DNA from 4 places in the Paenibacillus barengoltzii G22 genome. Region 4 is predicted to be linked to each of the others. Evidence: riboswitches for the same ligand, from Rfam matches in the RefSeq annotation. Region 4 holds a riboswitch; each other region holds the start of a gene.
The links. A riboswitch is a leader RNA that binds a small molecule or an ion and turns the genes downstream of it on or off. The one in region 4 is predicted to bind cyclic di-AMP.

Region 1 (3,209 bases), on a different contig from region 4:
CGGCGGGGTATTTGCCTTTCTTGTTGGTACCCTGGAGCTGCTTGAACCGCACGAACGCGCCCGCGTAAAAGGGTTCATTATCAATAAGTTTCGCGGCGATCTGTCTCTGTTGCAGCCTGGCCTGGATTGGCTGGAGCAGCGGACCGGAATCCCCGTACTTGGAGTTCTACCCTACCTAAATGATCTGGAGATCGAAGCGGAGGATTCCGTAGTCCTGGATACCTATCCAGCTCGTTCAGAGCCATCTGCAACGAAGGAACTGGATATCGCCGTCATCCGTTATCCGCATATTTCTAACTTCACGGATTTTGACCCGTTGGCAGCCGAACCGGACGTATCGTTACGTTATGTAAGCAAGCTGTTAGAACTTGGACATCCCGATGTGGTGATCTTGCCGGGGACAAAGGATACGATCAGCGATCTGGAATTTTTGCGCAGGCAAGGGCTGGCGGAGGCAGTTTGCAACCTGATCGAAAAGGGGACGCACACCCAGCTGGTCGGAATTTGCGGCGGATATCAAATGCTGGGCGAACAACTGCATGACCCTGAAGGCGTGGAGTCCAATGAACCGAGGTCGGCATTGGGCTTGGGTCTGCTCCCCTTGGCTACAACCTTCCTCCCAGGTAAAAAAACGGTGCGCGTGCACGGATATACGTGCGAAGACCATCCGATCGCATTGCATCCTCAGAACCAGGAGCTGCCGATCTCAGGCTATGAGATTCATGCCGGATCAACTCAGCAGTTGCGGGACACTCAACCATTATTTCTACTTCGAGTCGCTGAGGGGGGGGATCAGCTTGAAGCGCAGACGCATCCGGAAGGTGCAGCCCGCGCTGATGGCAGGGTGTTTGGAACGTATCTGCATGGGGTGTTCCATAATGATGCTTGGCGGCGTTCATGGCTGGATGGACTGCGGATGACCAAAGGGCTGGAACCTTTGAACGTTACCTTTGTTTCTTCCTCACGGAAGGAGGAAGCCTTCGATCGGTTAGCGGAGCAGGTTCGCAGGCATCTGCGCATGGATCTCATTTACGACATTGCTGGGATCCAAGGTAAGCTTTGACAAATTGGGTAAGGATAAGGTAGGATAAAAGTACGCTTAATTTTCGATGGGTAAAGTCGAAAAGCGGGGGAACCAATCTTTTGGGGCGAATCGTTTCAGGTTTAACGTAGGGAACCATCTTTCCCGAGCCCGTCAGCTAACCTCGTTTGCAGTGGATGGGTCATTTTAATATTATTTCAGTCATCAACTAATGACCCTGTTCTTTGAAGCGGGGTCTTTTTGCGTTCTGCAAGACCTTTGACCCGAGCATTCGGCGGAGTACTCGCATTCACTGCAAGTTTCGAGCTTCTTCTTTACGCATCGTACTAATAAAGGAGGAGAGGATCTATGGCTAGTCCGAAGTACATCACCGATATTGCCAAGGTGAGCCAGTTGTCCGAGCAGGAGCGTCAGGAGTTGAAACCGATTACCGACAAATTCGTTTTTCGAGTGAACGACTACTATTTGAGTTTGATCGACTGGAATGATCCGGAGGACCCGATCCGCAAGTTGGTGATCCCCAATACGGGAGAACTGAAGGAATATGGGCGCTGGGACGCTTCTGACGAAGCGGCGAACTATGTGGTGCCTGGCTGCCAGCACAAATATCGAACGACCGCGCTGCTGATTGTGTCCGAGGTTTGCGGCTCCTATTGCCGGTACTGCTTCCGTAAACGGTTATTCCGCAACGATGTGAAGGAAGCGATGGCGGATGTCACACCTGGCATTGAGTACATCGCACAGCATCCGGAGATTAATAACGTCCTGTTAACCGGCGGTGACAGCTTGATTTTAGCGACCAGAAAGCTGCGTTCGATTCTCGAGAAGCTAAGAGCTATTGAACATGTAAAAATCATCCGCCTCGGTTCCAAAATTCCTGTGTTTAATCCAATGCGTATTTATGAAGATCCGGAGTTGCTGGATCTAATTCGGGAGTTCTCCACTGTTGATCAACGGATTTATGTTATGGCGCATATCAATCATCCGCGCGAAATTACCCCTGAGGCCAAAAGAGGGTTCCAGGCGCTGCACGACGCCGGGGCTATCGTGGTCAATCAAACGCCGATTCTCAAAGGCATCAACGATGATGCGGCCGTACTTGGTGAATTGCTAGATCGCTTATCTTGGGCTGGCGTCACTCCGTACTATTTCTTTATCAATCGTCCCGTAGCCGGAAATGCTGACTTTGTCATCCCGTTGAAACGAGCGTATGAGCTAGTAGAGGAAGCGAAAGCCCGTACTTCAGGGCTTGGAAAGCGCGTGCGATTATCGATGAGTCATTCTTCAGGAAAAATCGAAATCCTGGCTATCGAAAACGGGCAGGCCTATCTCAAGTATCATCAGTCCCGGGACGGTGAATACGGCAAGTTTATGATTTTGCCTTGCCCGGATGATGCGACCTGGTTTGACGATTTGCCAGGCAGTGAAGCATACTGGAAGAAGCCGGAAAAGAGGCTGGATTCGAAGGCGGATACGCAATCGGATCAGACCACGGAAGATGCGGCTTCTGCAAGCCCAGTGACGATTTAAGGGATAAAATAAAACGTACCCTTTCCGTTTCTCCGATCAGGGGAACGTGAAGGGTACGTTTATTTTTAGAGTCAGATCCGGAATTTTGCAATCGATTCTTGCAACGACAACGCCTGCTCATACAGTGAGCGAACTGTACGCGCGTGCGCTTCCATTTCGTCCAGCTGTTGCTGCGAGTAGCTGCTGATTTGCTCCATGTTCTCCAGCGATTTGGCGGTAATATTGGCCGATTCCTCTACCGATGCGGTGACTTCCTCGGTACCGGCAGATACCTCTTGGGTGGAGGCTGAAACCGATTGAATCGTCAAGTTCACGTTCTGAATCAGCTTCGTTAATTGTTCAAACGCTTGCCCCGCTTGCTTTACCCGTTCGGTTCCGGAGACGATCTCCTCGCTGGCCCGTTGCATGGCGTTGACCGAATTTTCCGATTCTTCTCGGATACTGAGCAGGTTCTCTCCGATTTCCTCCATCGCTTGGCGGGACTGCTCAGCCAGCTTACGAACTTCCTCGGCCACGACAGCAAAGCCTTTGCCGTGTTCGCCGGCACGTGCAGCTTCAATCGCCGCGTTCAGCGCCAAAATATTAATTTGCTTCGTAATTTCTGTAATGGTTACTACTACGTTCGAAATGGACTCGG
Region 2 (3,209 bases), on a different contig from region 4:
AATAAACATTACCAGCGGCAAGAAGACAAATATGAACCAGACATGCGAAAACTTCGTGATGATAAAGATAAGCGTAATGCCCAGCGTCGTTAGCATGCCAATCGTGTTAATCGTGAACCGGACCACCCAACCTTGGGGCTTGTGCTTGATCCAGCGAACCATCATCCCCAGCTGGGACAAGGTGAACGGAATAAATACCCCAACCGCATAGAGCGGAATCAAGCTCTCCGTGTTACCGTGGAATCCTAGCACCAGCAGCGCTGAAGCTGCACCAAGGAAGATGATTCCGTTGGAGAAGCCAAGCCGGTCACCGCGCACCATAAACGCATGCGGCATGTATTTGTCCTTGGCGAGCATAAACGCCAGCAGCGGGAAGGCCGAATAAGCCGTATTGGCGGCCAAAAACAAGATTAACGCCGTAATACCTTGGATCAAGTAGTACAAGCTCCCTCTCCCAAAGGTCGATTCAGCGATTTGAGAAATCACGGTGGCCTTCGGATCTGGAGCAATGCCGTACCAATAGGCCAGCGCACTAATACCGATAAACATGGTGCAGAGAATGACACCCATCATCACCAGCGTGGTTGCGGCATTCCGCTCCGCCGGCGGCTTGAAGTTCGGAATGGCGTTGGACACCGCCTCAACCCCGGTTAAGGCCGAGCACCCCGAACTGAACGCCTTGAGCAGCAGGAACAAGCTGACGTTGGATACGGCCGTCCCGAACTCCGGTGCGCTGGCATGAATCCCGCCAGTCCAATACTTGTAGAGTCCCGACACAATCAGGACGAAGATGGAGGCCACAAATAGATATACCGGAACCGCCAGCATTGAAGCCGATTCCGTGACCCCACGCAGGTTCATGATGGTCAGTATAGTAATCATCAGGAGGGCGATCAGCACCCGCTGATCATGCAGCATAGGGAATGCGGATGTTATGGCATCTGTACCGGCTGACGAACTTACAGCTACCGTCAGTATATAATCAACAAGCAGCGAGCCGCCGGCCAGCAGTCCGGTTGACCGCCCCAGGTTATCCATCGCCACGATATAGGCCCCGCCCCCGGTCGGATAGGAGAAAATCGTCTGGCGGTACGACAGAATCAGAATCAACAGAAGCCCAAGTACCGCAAACGAGATCGGGATCGAATACCAGAGCGCGGAAAATCCCGCCGCCATCAGGACGATCAAAATCTGCTCCGTACCGTATGCCACGGAGGACAACGCGTCCGACGACAATACGGCCAATGCCTTAAGTTTGCTTAGCTTTTCTCCTTCAATTTCGGTACTTTTCATCGGTCTGCCGATCAGTACCCGCTTCAGTTTGCTTACCATGATGAAATCCTCTTTTCATTCTCAAAATAGCCTTCAATCCTGATCCGCTCGTAGTCCTTTAGGCTTCCCATTCCTGCAGCGAACAACACAAAAAGGCCGCAGGAAAGTTGGACCTTCCCGCAGCCGCTTTAAAAAGTTCAAGCAGATCACTGCGACAATTCCCTCTTTCGGACGCTTACGGAGTTAGCTGACGGATTCGGGCACGAAAGCAGCCCTACGCAGTTTGGCCAAGTTGGCCAAATCAAGCGATTCACCCCGGAAACCCGCCCTTTTGGACGCGTTTCATTGGTTCCCCCGTTTCTTTCTGAAATAAAGAAAGAACTCAGCGATCAGGTATTTTCGCCATATCAAATTGCTACGGATGAATCATACTCCCCGCCTCAAGAAGTGTAAAGATGCGGAAAAGGCGAATGGGTCGGAAAATGGGATCGACCTTGTTCGAGGAAGCGCATACATCATCCTCTTGCATTCATTTTTGAGGGCAGGCTTGAATTATCGAAGCATACATGCAAAAAACACCGTAAGGAGCGACATCCAGTCGCTTCCTACGGTGTTCTGATCTCAAACCGATACAGGTTTAAAGCGAGAGTCCTCTCAACTTCTTATCCAGCAGCTCGAACGCCAGCTGCAGCCGATCTTCCGGCACCTCGCTATAGCGATCTCCGATACTGATTTCAAAGGTACTCCCCCCATCTGCCTTCTCTTTGACGAAAGAGGTTAAGCCAACCCCGGTTTCCCGATATACCTCAATCAGCACGGGCTCCAATCGATCCTTGGGAACGTCCGAATGAACATGGAACATGTTCGACACCGGGATCGCCGGGACGGTCTTCATCCGATGACATTGATTAAACAGACTGGAGAGCTCCTGCGCTTGCCGATAATACATCCCCATCTTTCCTATGCGCTGCTCATAGTAGTAATCCGCACTCAGAAAATAAGGATACAAGCTGATGAGATCCCCGCCGTGGCGTCTTTTCCACACCTTAGATTCCTTCGTCAACTCCGGATCCCCGGCCAATATGGCTCCGGCGATTCCGCCGATGCCTTTGTAGAACGAGATATAGACGCTGTCGAACAGGGCGCAAACCTCTGCGGCGGTTTTTTCGTAGTAAGGCAACACTTCAAACAGTCGGGCTCCGTCCAGATGCAGCTTGATGCCTCGCTCCCGGCAGTAGGCGGATATAGCTTCAAGCTCTTCGAACGGCGGCAGTTGACCGCCGATTTCGCGCTGCGGCAGCTCCAACAGCAGGCATGAGACATCCTCTGGCAGCTGACGAACGTCCTCCATCTCAATCAGCCGATCTGGATCCGCCAAGAGAATCGGCTCCAGCCCGTGCAGCTCCTTCAACCCGTCCTCCTCATGAATTTCCAAATGGCATAAAGGATGATAGGCCACACGTTTGGACCCTTTGCGGTCACACCATATCCGCAGGGCAATTTGCTGCGCCATTGTACCGCTCGGAAAAAATACAGCAGACTCCTTACCAAGCACTGCAGCCATTTTCGCTTCGAAAGCTTCCAGCGCTTGCCCTGAACCGTACATGTCACTGTCTACCCCGCCGCTGATCTCGGCAAAGGCCTGCTTCAACACTTCTACATTGCGTTTTCCGTGGCCCGCCACTTGATAAACTGTCCGTTCAAAGGCTGCCTTCAGTGTCCGCCTATCCAGTGCTCCATCATTTCCATACATGCTCCTCAACGCTCCTCTCCCATGCTGACTGACTAATTTGTATGATCATGCTTATTATACGCCATTTGAATCAGGAATCGATTGATCGATTGTCCACTTAAAATTTTATTTCGGACTTCTCTACTTCATGCCATAAATAACTAAGCAATATAGGAGGAGTATAGACAGGCATGATCCATTGGTA
Region 3 (3,209 bases), on a different contig from region 4:
GTACTTACTGAGAACACGCTTCGCGCCAACGTAGCGGTTCTGGTAATAACTGTTACTTAGCTTGTCGATCCGGATGCCCTTGGATGAGGATGCATGGGCGAATTCACCGTCGCCGACGTAAACACCAACATGGGATACTTTGCCCGTCCCCGTCGTCTTGAAGAAGATGAGATCCCCAGCTTGAAGCTCGCTCTTCGGTACCGGTGTGCCTTGCTTATACTGAGCGGCAGACACACGTGCTAACTTGATACCCATCTTGCTGAAGACGTACCGGGTAAATCCAGAGCAATCAAATCCCGCTGTCGTGGTGCCGCCAAATTTATAAGGCGTCCCGTACACGGAATCGACGATACTAGATAGCGTCGTTGTCTCGGCTTTTGCGGAGTCGGCAAAGGCGCTACCTGCCCCCAAGGTGAATAGGAGGGCTAAACTCGTTACCGCTGCTGTCAAAGTCTTTCTCAAGATGTCTTACTCCTTCCAAGGCCTACGAGGTTAGCTTATGGATTCGGTTGAAGGTTCCCTATGATCTGCTATAGCGGTAAGTTAAAAAGTCATCTTCGGATCACGAAGTAACTCAGGATGGAGATTCGGCGTCGAATCTTGAACTCAGCCGGGCCTTCCGCTGCTCACGTAGCTTCCAGCTACGCTGCGCTGCTCAGTCCCTAAGCTTCATTCAACCTTCTCGGTGCTCCAAACCTAACTTTTTAACCTTGATTGAAATGGCAAGTTAAAAAGTCATCTTCGGATCATGAAGGATGAGACTGTTACCTTTTATAGCGAAATCAATTCACCCTTTGGTGGGTCCCCCGCTTCCCGGGTGCGTGGGAATTCGGCAGTTTCATTGTAGATGGCACCCAAGATCTTGCATAGAAATAGTTACAACAATAATTACAAAGTTGTTACCATTTACGTTCTTCATTTTACCAAAGCCGTCCAGAGATGACAAGTTTGTCGAAAAAAACGCTTCTATTGGCCTGTGTTCGCGAAGGGATTCGTGGGTAATGGTTCCTAAGAGACTAGGGCTAAAGAAAAGAGTAGGAGAAAGAAAGGGGATCCAAGGAAAAAACCCGCAGAGACGTTGTAATCAACATCCCCACGGGCTTCGTAGCGAGTTCTTATTGAACATCATCGTGATCAGCAATTTCACCGGTTACATCTTCATACTTGTCGTTGCTCATGATGCGTTTTGCGCCAACGTAACGCTCGACGTAGTACTTCTCGCTTAATTTGCTGATGACTACACCTTTGGAGGAGGAGGCATGAGCAAATTTGCCGTCGCCGACGTAGATGCCGACATGAGAAACGCCTTTGCCGGAAGTATTAAAGAAGACCAAATCGCCTTCGATCAGTTCGCTCTTGTCAACCGCCGTACCCATTTTGTATTGGGATGCGGATTGATGAGGCAGCTTGATGCCGATCTTCGAGAAGACGTACATCGTAAATCCAGAACAGTCGAATCCGGAGGTTGTGGTTCCGCCTGCAACGTAGCTGCTTCCAAGCGCGCCGTCGATGACATTGTCCAGTTTGGAATCGGCGAAAACGCTGCCAGTTCCAATGGTGAAAAGCATGGCAAAACTTACTGCTGCTACCGTCAAACGCTTCTTCAAGAAGTTATGCTCCTTCCAATGCCTACGAGGTTAGCTTAAGGATTCGGTTGAAGGTTCCCTATGATCCCTCACAAACGAGATCAATTCACCCAAAGTGGTTCCCCCGTTTCCCTGGTGAAGGGAATTCGGCTTGTTTTTCACACCTGTCATTTCTAATTTGACATCCGGCACGAATCTCCTGCCAAAGATGACAAAAATAATTACAAAACTGTTACTGAAATTGCGTTGCTGTTATTGTAACAAAGGTAGGTATCTTTTGGCAATGCCTAATTCACAAGATTAAGAGGGGAAATAGGAGGAAAGGCCTTCGCCGAACGGCGAAGGCCTTGATGTTACAGGGGTTTTAAGGAGTTAAAAAATTTTAACTTTTTTGTGCCTTGGACTGCCAAAGATGAAATTGAGAGGCGATCTTCCAGACTTTAAATGTGCAGCGAAAGAGAGGATAAGCCTGCTGCAGGATGAGGGCCAGCATCCCCGTCCAAATCCAAGATGCGGTGCCGAACAGAAGGAAGAGGATCAGGCCAAAAGCCCCGAGAATTAGCGAGATGGAGACGCCCTGCAACAAGGTTCGGAAGCAAGCCAGCAGGGAATTCCAAACTCCGGCTTTAAACAGGTAGCCGAACTGGACAAACAACAGGCATTGCCGGATAAACCAACCGTAAATGAACCAGCCCAGGATCAGCCCAAGCCCAGCGAGCCAGGTTGCCATCGGAAGTTCCATCCCGGTCAACCCCGGCCAAAGCGACAGTAGTCTCGGCACAATCCAGAAGGCGGGCAACAAGGTAAGCACGAGCTCCATCGCGTAGAACAAAATTACCGGTTTACCAAATTCCTTCATTCCTCGGAACAGGGGGAAGCCGGGGTTGCGATTTTCCGCCGGTGTGAAGCCGTAGAAGATTCCCGCCTGGATCAACGGAGTCAAGATCATGCGCAGGACGATCATCCCTGCCAGCAGCCAGCAATACAACCGAACCTCGGGATTGCTCCATAAATTCATCTGTCCCTCAAGCAAGAACAGGAGTTTCGATAGCGCCGTGGGCGGCGGGTCAGGATATCTTTGCAGCAGCGCCGTTACGGCAGTATCGACCAACCGGTACAAGAACAATCCCCACAGCAGCTGGTACAGGAACAAGATGATGACCGAGGGAAATTGGCTTTTCAGGGCAGTCCACCCTAAACGAACGAAACTCATTTCTTTCCCTCCTTATAGAAGTATGGACCTAGGGTTACCACAGAAGTCCTCCAAGGATCGCTTCAAGCAGCTTGGTGACGCTCATATTGGAGCGAGACAACGTGGTTTCAGGGACTTCTGCTTTCAGATAGTTGTTGATGTGAAGGTTCTCCACCGTTAAGGTGTAGTCCGGGTCGATCTGAACCCATGCCAGCGGTGCTTTATATTGCAGCTTGATCTCGAGGCGAGAATCTTCCCCGTTCCATTGCTTGCGTACGGTGTGCCCATCGGTGAAGGTGAACAGCAGCGGAACCTTCGGATGGGTTGCCCCTTTGCGGGTAAAGACCACTTTCGACTCGTATATCTGACCGCTTTCCTGGTTGATTGGAGTGATTTGAATGTTGTCTACTGCAAAATCCGCCATTTTCCCA
Region 4 (3,209 bases):
CTTTCGATCAACAGTTCAGCTTATCTGGCAGAAATTTTCCGCGCCGGGATTCAAGGTGTGGACCGTGGACAAGGAGAGGCGGCTCGTTCCTTGGGGATGACTAAAGGGATGACGATGCGCCACATCATCATTCCTCAGGCAATCAAATCGGTACTCCCTGCCATTGGCAACGAGTTTGTGACCATTATCAAGGAATCATCGATCGTTTCTATTATCGGGATTACGGAATTGATGTTCCAATCCGGCGCGATTGTGGGCATCACCTATGACGGAATGACGCCATACTTGATTGTTGCTATTCTGTACTTTATTCTGACATTCACGCTGTCTCGGATTTTGGGCGTGTTCGAAAGGAAGTTGAAGACCAGTGATCACCGTTAAAGGTTTGCATAAAAAATTTGGCCAACTCCATATTTTGCGCGGGATCGATCTGGAAATCTCCAAAGGCGAAGTTGTCGTCGTTATCGGTCCGAGTGGATCGGGGAAGAGTACGTTTCTTCGTTGCTTGAACCTGTTAGAGGTTCCGACCGAAGGGGAGATCACCTTTGAAGGAGCTTCCATCACTGCCAAAGGCCATGACATCAATAAAACCCGCGAGAAAATGGGCATGGTGTTCCAGCACTTTAATCTGTTCCCGCACAAGACCGTAATCGACAACATTACGCTGGCCCCTATTCGCGTTAAGAAGCTCGATAAAAGCAAAGCGGAAGCAATCGCCATGGATCTGCTTCGCACGGTTGGACTGGAGGATAAGAGAAACGCCTATCCGGCGCAGCTCTCCGGCGGTCAGAAGCAGCGGATTGCGATTGCCCGCGCATTGGCCATGGAGCCGCATGTGATGCTGTTTGATGAGCCAACGTCGGCTTTGGACCCGGAGATGGTCGGAGAGGTGCTTGACGTCATGAAGAACCTGGCTGAGCGGGGCATGACGATGGTTATCGTTACGCATGAGATGGGATTTGCCCGTGAGGTAGGTGACCGCATCCTGTTTATGGATCAAGGCGTCATTTTGGAGCAAGGTACGCCGCAAGAGGTGTTTGGGGCGCCAAAGCATCAGCGGACGCAGGACTTTTTAAGCAAAGTATTATAAATTTGAGGGACCGTCCGAGGACTTCGGGCGGTTTTTTTGTCCTTTGGAGTTCGAACGTACGCTCTAAGTTTACACGCTTTTTACTATTAAACACAAAAATGTAACCAGTCCAGTCAAGGGATTCCGCCGTTTGGTGGGATTTACCTGGCCTATTGGTTACAAAATTGTGATATATTGAGTAGGCCGAAACCTGAACTTGAGGTGCGGGGGACGAAAGATGAAAGCAGAAGCGGTCACGCTGACTGTTTTCTTGGGGTGAAGCGTATCGAGGCGATGCGCCGGGAATGATCCTTTTTCCCGAATCCGACAACTAACTCCGCAGGCGCAGTAAAAAGGAGGGCAATTCACTTGAATACTCGTATTTGGTCTAAACTTGCAGCAACGGCGCTGATTGCCGTAAGCCTTACGATTCCGATGCAGACGATATCCGTCCATGCAGACGCGGTACATAAAGCCGTGGAAGGAGATACATTTTATCTTCTTGCCAAAAAATATGGCGTAGACATGAATAAACTCATGGCTGCCAACCCATCCATCAATCCAAGTAATATATACGCTGGATTGAAAATCACCATTCCGGGCGTCCAGACGCAATCGACAGGAGTAGCTTCTGCTGCTCCGGCGAAGAAGGAAAATGCGGCGACGACAACCGCATCCGCTTCCAAGCTGAAAGTGATGTCCACTGGGAACGTGGTTGAAGCGTGGGGGAAAACCTTTACTTACTCGAAAACGATTAATGTGAAAGCTTCGGCGTATTCGGCATCCGCTAGCGAGAATGGAAAATGGGGAGCGGTTGACTACTTCGGCAACCCGCTGAAGCTGGGCACCATCGCGGTTGATCCCAAGGTCATTCCGATGGGCACGAAGGTGTTGGTAACCGGGCATAACCATGATGGGCTGCCGGATCAAGCTTTTGTAGCTACGGCTACTGACCAGGGGGGAGCTATCAAAGGCAATCGGATCGATATCTTTATTCCAGGCAGTGCGGCAAATGCGAAAGCGTTTGGGTTCCAAGATGTGACGCTTTACGTATTAAATTAAACATGAGGTGTAGATCAAAAAGCCGGTCAGGATATGTCCTGGCCGACTTTTTGGTTTTGCTGGCAAATGGCCGATTCATACGGGTCAGCGGTATTTGGTCGTATGCAGCAGCTCAGAAAGATCAACGAATTGATACCCTTGTGCCTGCAGGGCGTCGATGATCTTCGGCAAAGCTTGAATGGTGCCGGTTAAGTCGGAGCCGACGCCGCCGCCTGAATGTTGAAGGATGATCGAGCCGGGGCCCGCCGTACTCATCACATTGGAGAACACCTTCTTTTCGTCGATCCCTTTCCAATCCTGGGAATCCACATTCCAATTTACGAGGGTGTAACCGTTCTTCTTCGCCCATTGGACCTGTTCTTCCTTAATTTCTCCATAAGGCGGCCGAATCAATTGGGGACGATATCCAACGACGTTCTGAATAATTTTCTCCGTGCGTAAAATCTCGCTCTGGAACTGCTTAATGGAGCGGTTACGGAAGTTCGGATGACTATAGGAATGGTTGCCGATGAGGTGGCCTTCGTGACTCATCCGCCGCAACAAGCCGGGAAACTTCTTTGCTCGCGCCCCAACCACAAAGAAGGTGGCTTTGACCCCTTTGCGGTGAAGTACGTCTAAAATTTGCGGTGTAAACCGCGGATCCGGCCCATCATCGAAGGTCAGCGCAATCTGCTTCACCTCCGGTCCCCGGAAGATGAAGGTTTCTGAATATTTGCGGCGCAGTTCACCAAGATCGGCTGACGTGGTACCTGCAGGTATGAATGTATCCTTATTGTCCGCCTGATTCCCCTGAGATGTTGGGCCCCTAAGTTCGAGATCGCGTGCTGTGTCGGCTTTAACAGGATACAGTTGAGTCCCGCCTGCCATGACCAGAGAAGCGGTCATACAGCAGACCAGAACTTTCTTCAGCTGTATAAGCAATGTGAAGTCCCCCTTCAATCCGAAAACTGTACATGTTCCCTAGTATCCCCTAACTTTGCAAAGATCATAATGGACGGTGCAAAATCGCGCAGATTACTGCCTATGACCAGTTGTGAGAGATGTCACAGACGAACCCGTTAAAAACATGCATCCTTTG

Region 1: another riboswitch for cyclic di-AMP. It lies ahead of C812_RS12655 (KamA family radical SAM protein); the one in region 4 lies ahead of C812_RS07645 (3D domain-containing protein).
Region 2: another riboswitch for cyclic di-AMP. It lies ahead of C812_RS16715 (APC family permease); the one in region 4 lies ahead of C812_RS07645 (3D domain-containing protein).
Region 3: another riboswitch for cyclic di-AMP. It lies ahead of C812_RS20910 (C40 family peptidase); the one in region 4 lies ahead of C812_RS07645 (3D domain-containing protein).

The regions. Positions count from the first base shown of each region.
Region 1 covers NZ_KE159653.1:935,399-938,607, reverse strand. Annotated here, with positions in the region: gene C812_RS12660 (cobyric acid synthase) at 1-1,063, shown strand, start outside; cyclic di-AMP (ydaO/yuaA leader) riboswitch at 1,087-1,229, shown strand; gene C812_RS12655 (KamA family radical SAM protein) at 1,391-2,572, shown strand; gene C812_RS12650 (methyl-accepting chemotaxis protein) at 2,644-3,209, opposite strand, start outside.
Region 2 covers NZ_KE159654.1:413,960-417,168, forward strand. Annotated here, with positions in the region: gene C812_RS16715 (APC family permease) at 1-1,332, opposite strand, end outside; cyclic di-AMP (ydaO/yuaA leader) riboswitch at 1,490-1,670, opposite strand; gene C812_RS16720 (threonine aldolase family protein) at 1,910-3,025, opposite strand; gene C812_RS16725 (imm11 family protein) at 3,123-3,209, opposite strand, start outside.
Region 3 covers NZ_KE159656.1:40,059-43,267, reverse strand. Annotated here, with positions in the region: gene C812_RS20915 (C40 family peptidase) at 1-462, opposite strand, end outside; gene C812_RS20910 (C40 family peptidase) at 1,116-1,607, opposite strand; cyclic di-AMP (ydaO/yuaA leader) riboswitch at 1,612-1,748, opposite strand; gene C812_RS20905 (hypothetical protein) at 1,969-2,799, opposite strand; gene C812_RS20900 (M1 family metallopeptidase) at 2,834-3,209, opposite strand, start outside.
Region 4 covers NZ_KE159652.1:1,640,040-1,643,248, forward strand. Annotated here, with positions in the region: gene C812_RS07635 (amino acid ABC transporter permease) at 1-381, shown strand, start outside; gene C812_RS07640 (amino acid ABC transporter ATP-binding protein) at 368-1,090, shown strand; cyclic di-AMP (ydaO/yuaA leader) riboswitch at 1,262-1,430, shown strand; gene C812_RS07645 (3D domain-containing protein) at 1,439-2,131, shown strand; gene C812_RS07650 (polysaccharide deacetylase family protein) at 2,216-3,046, opposite strand.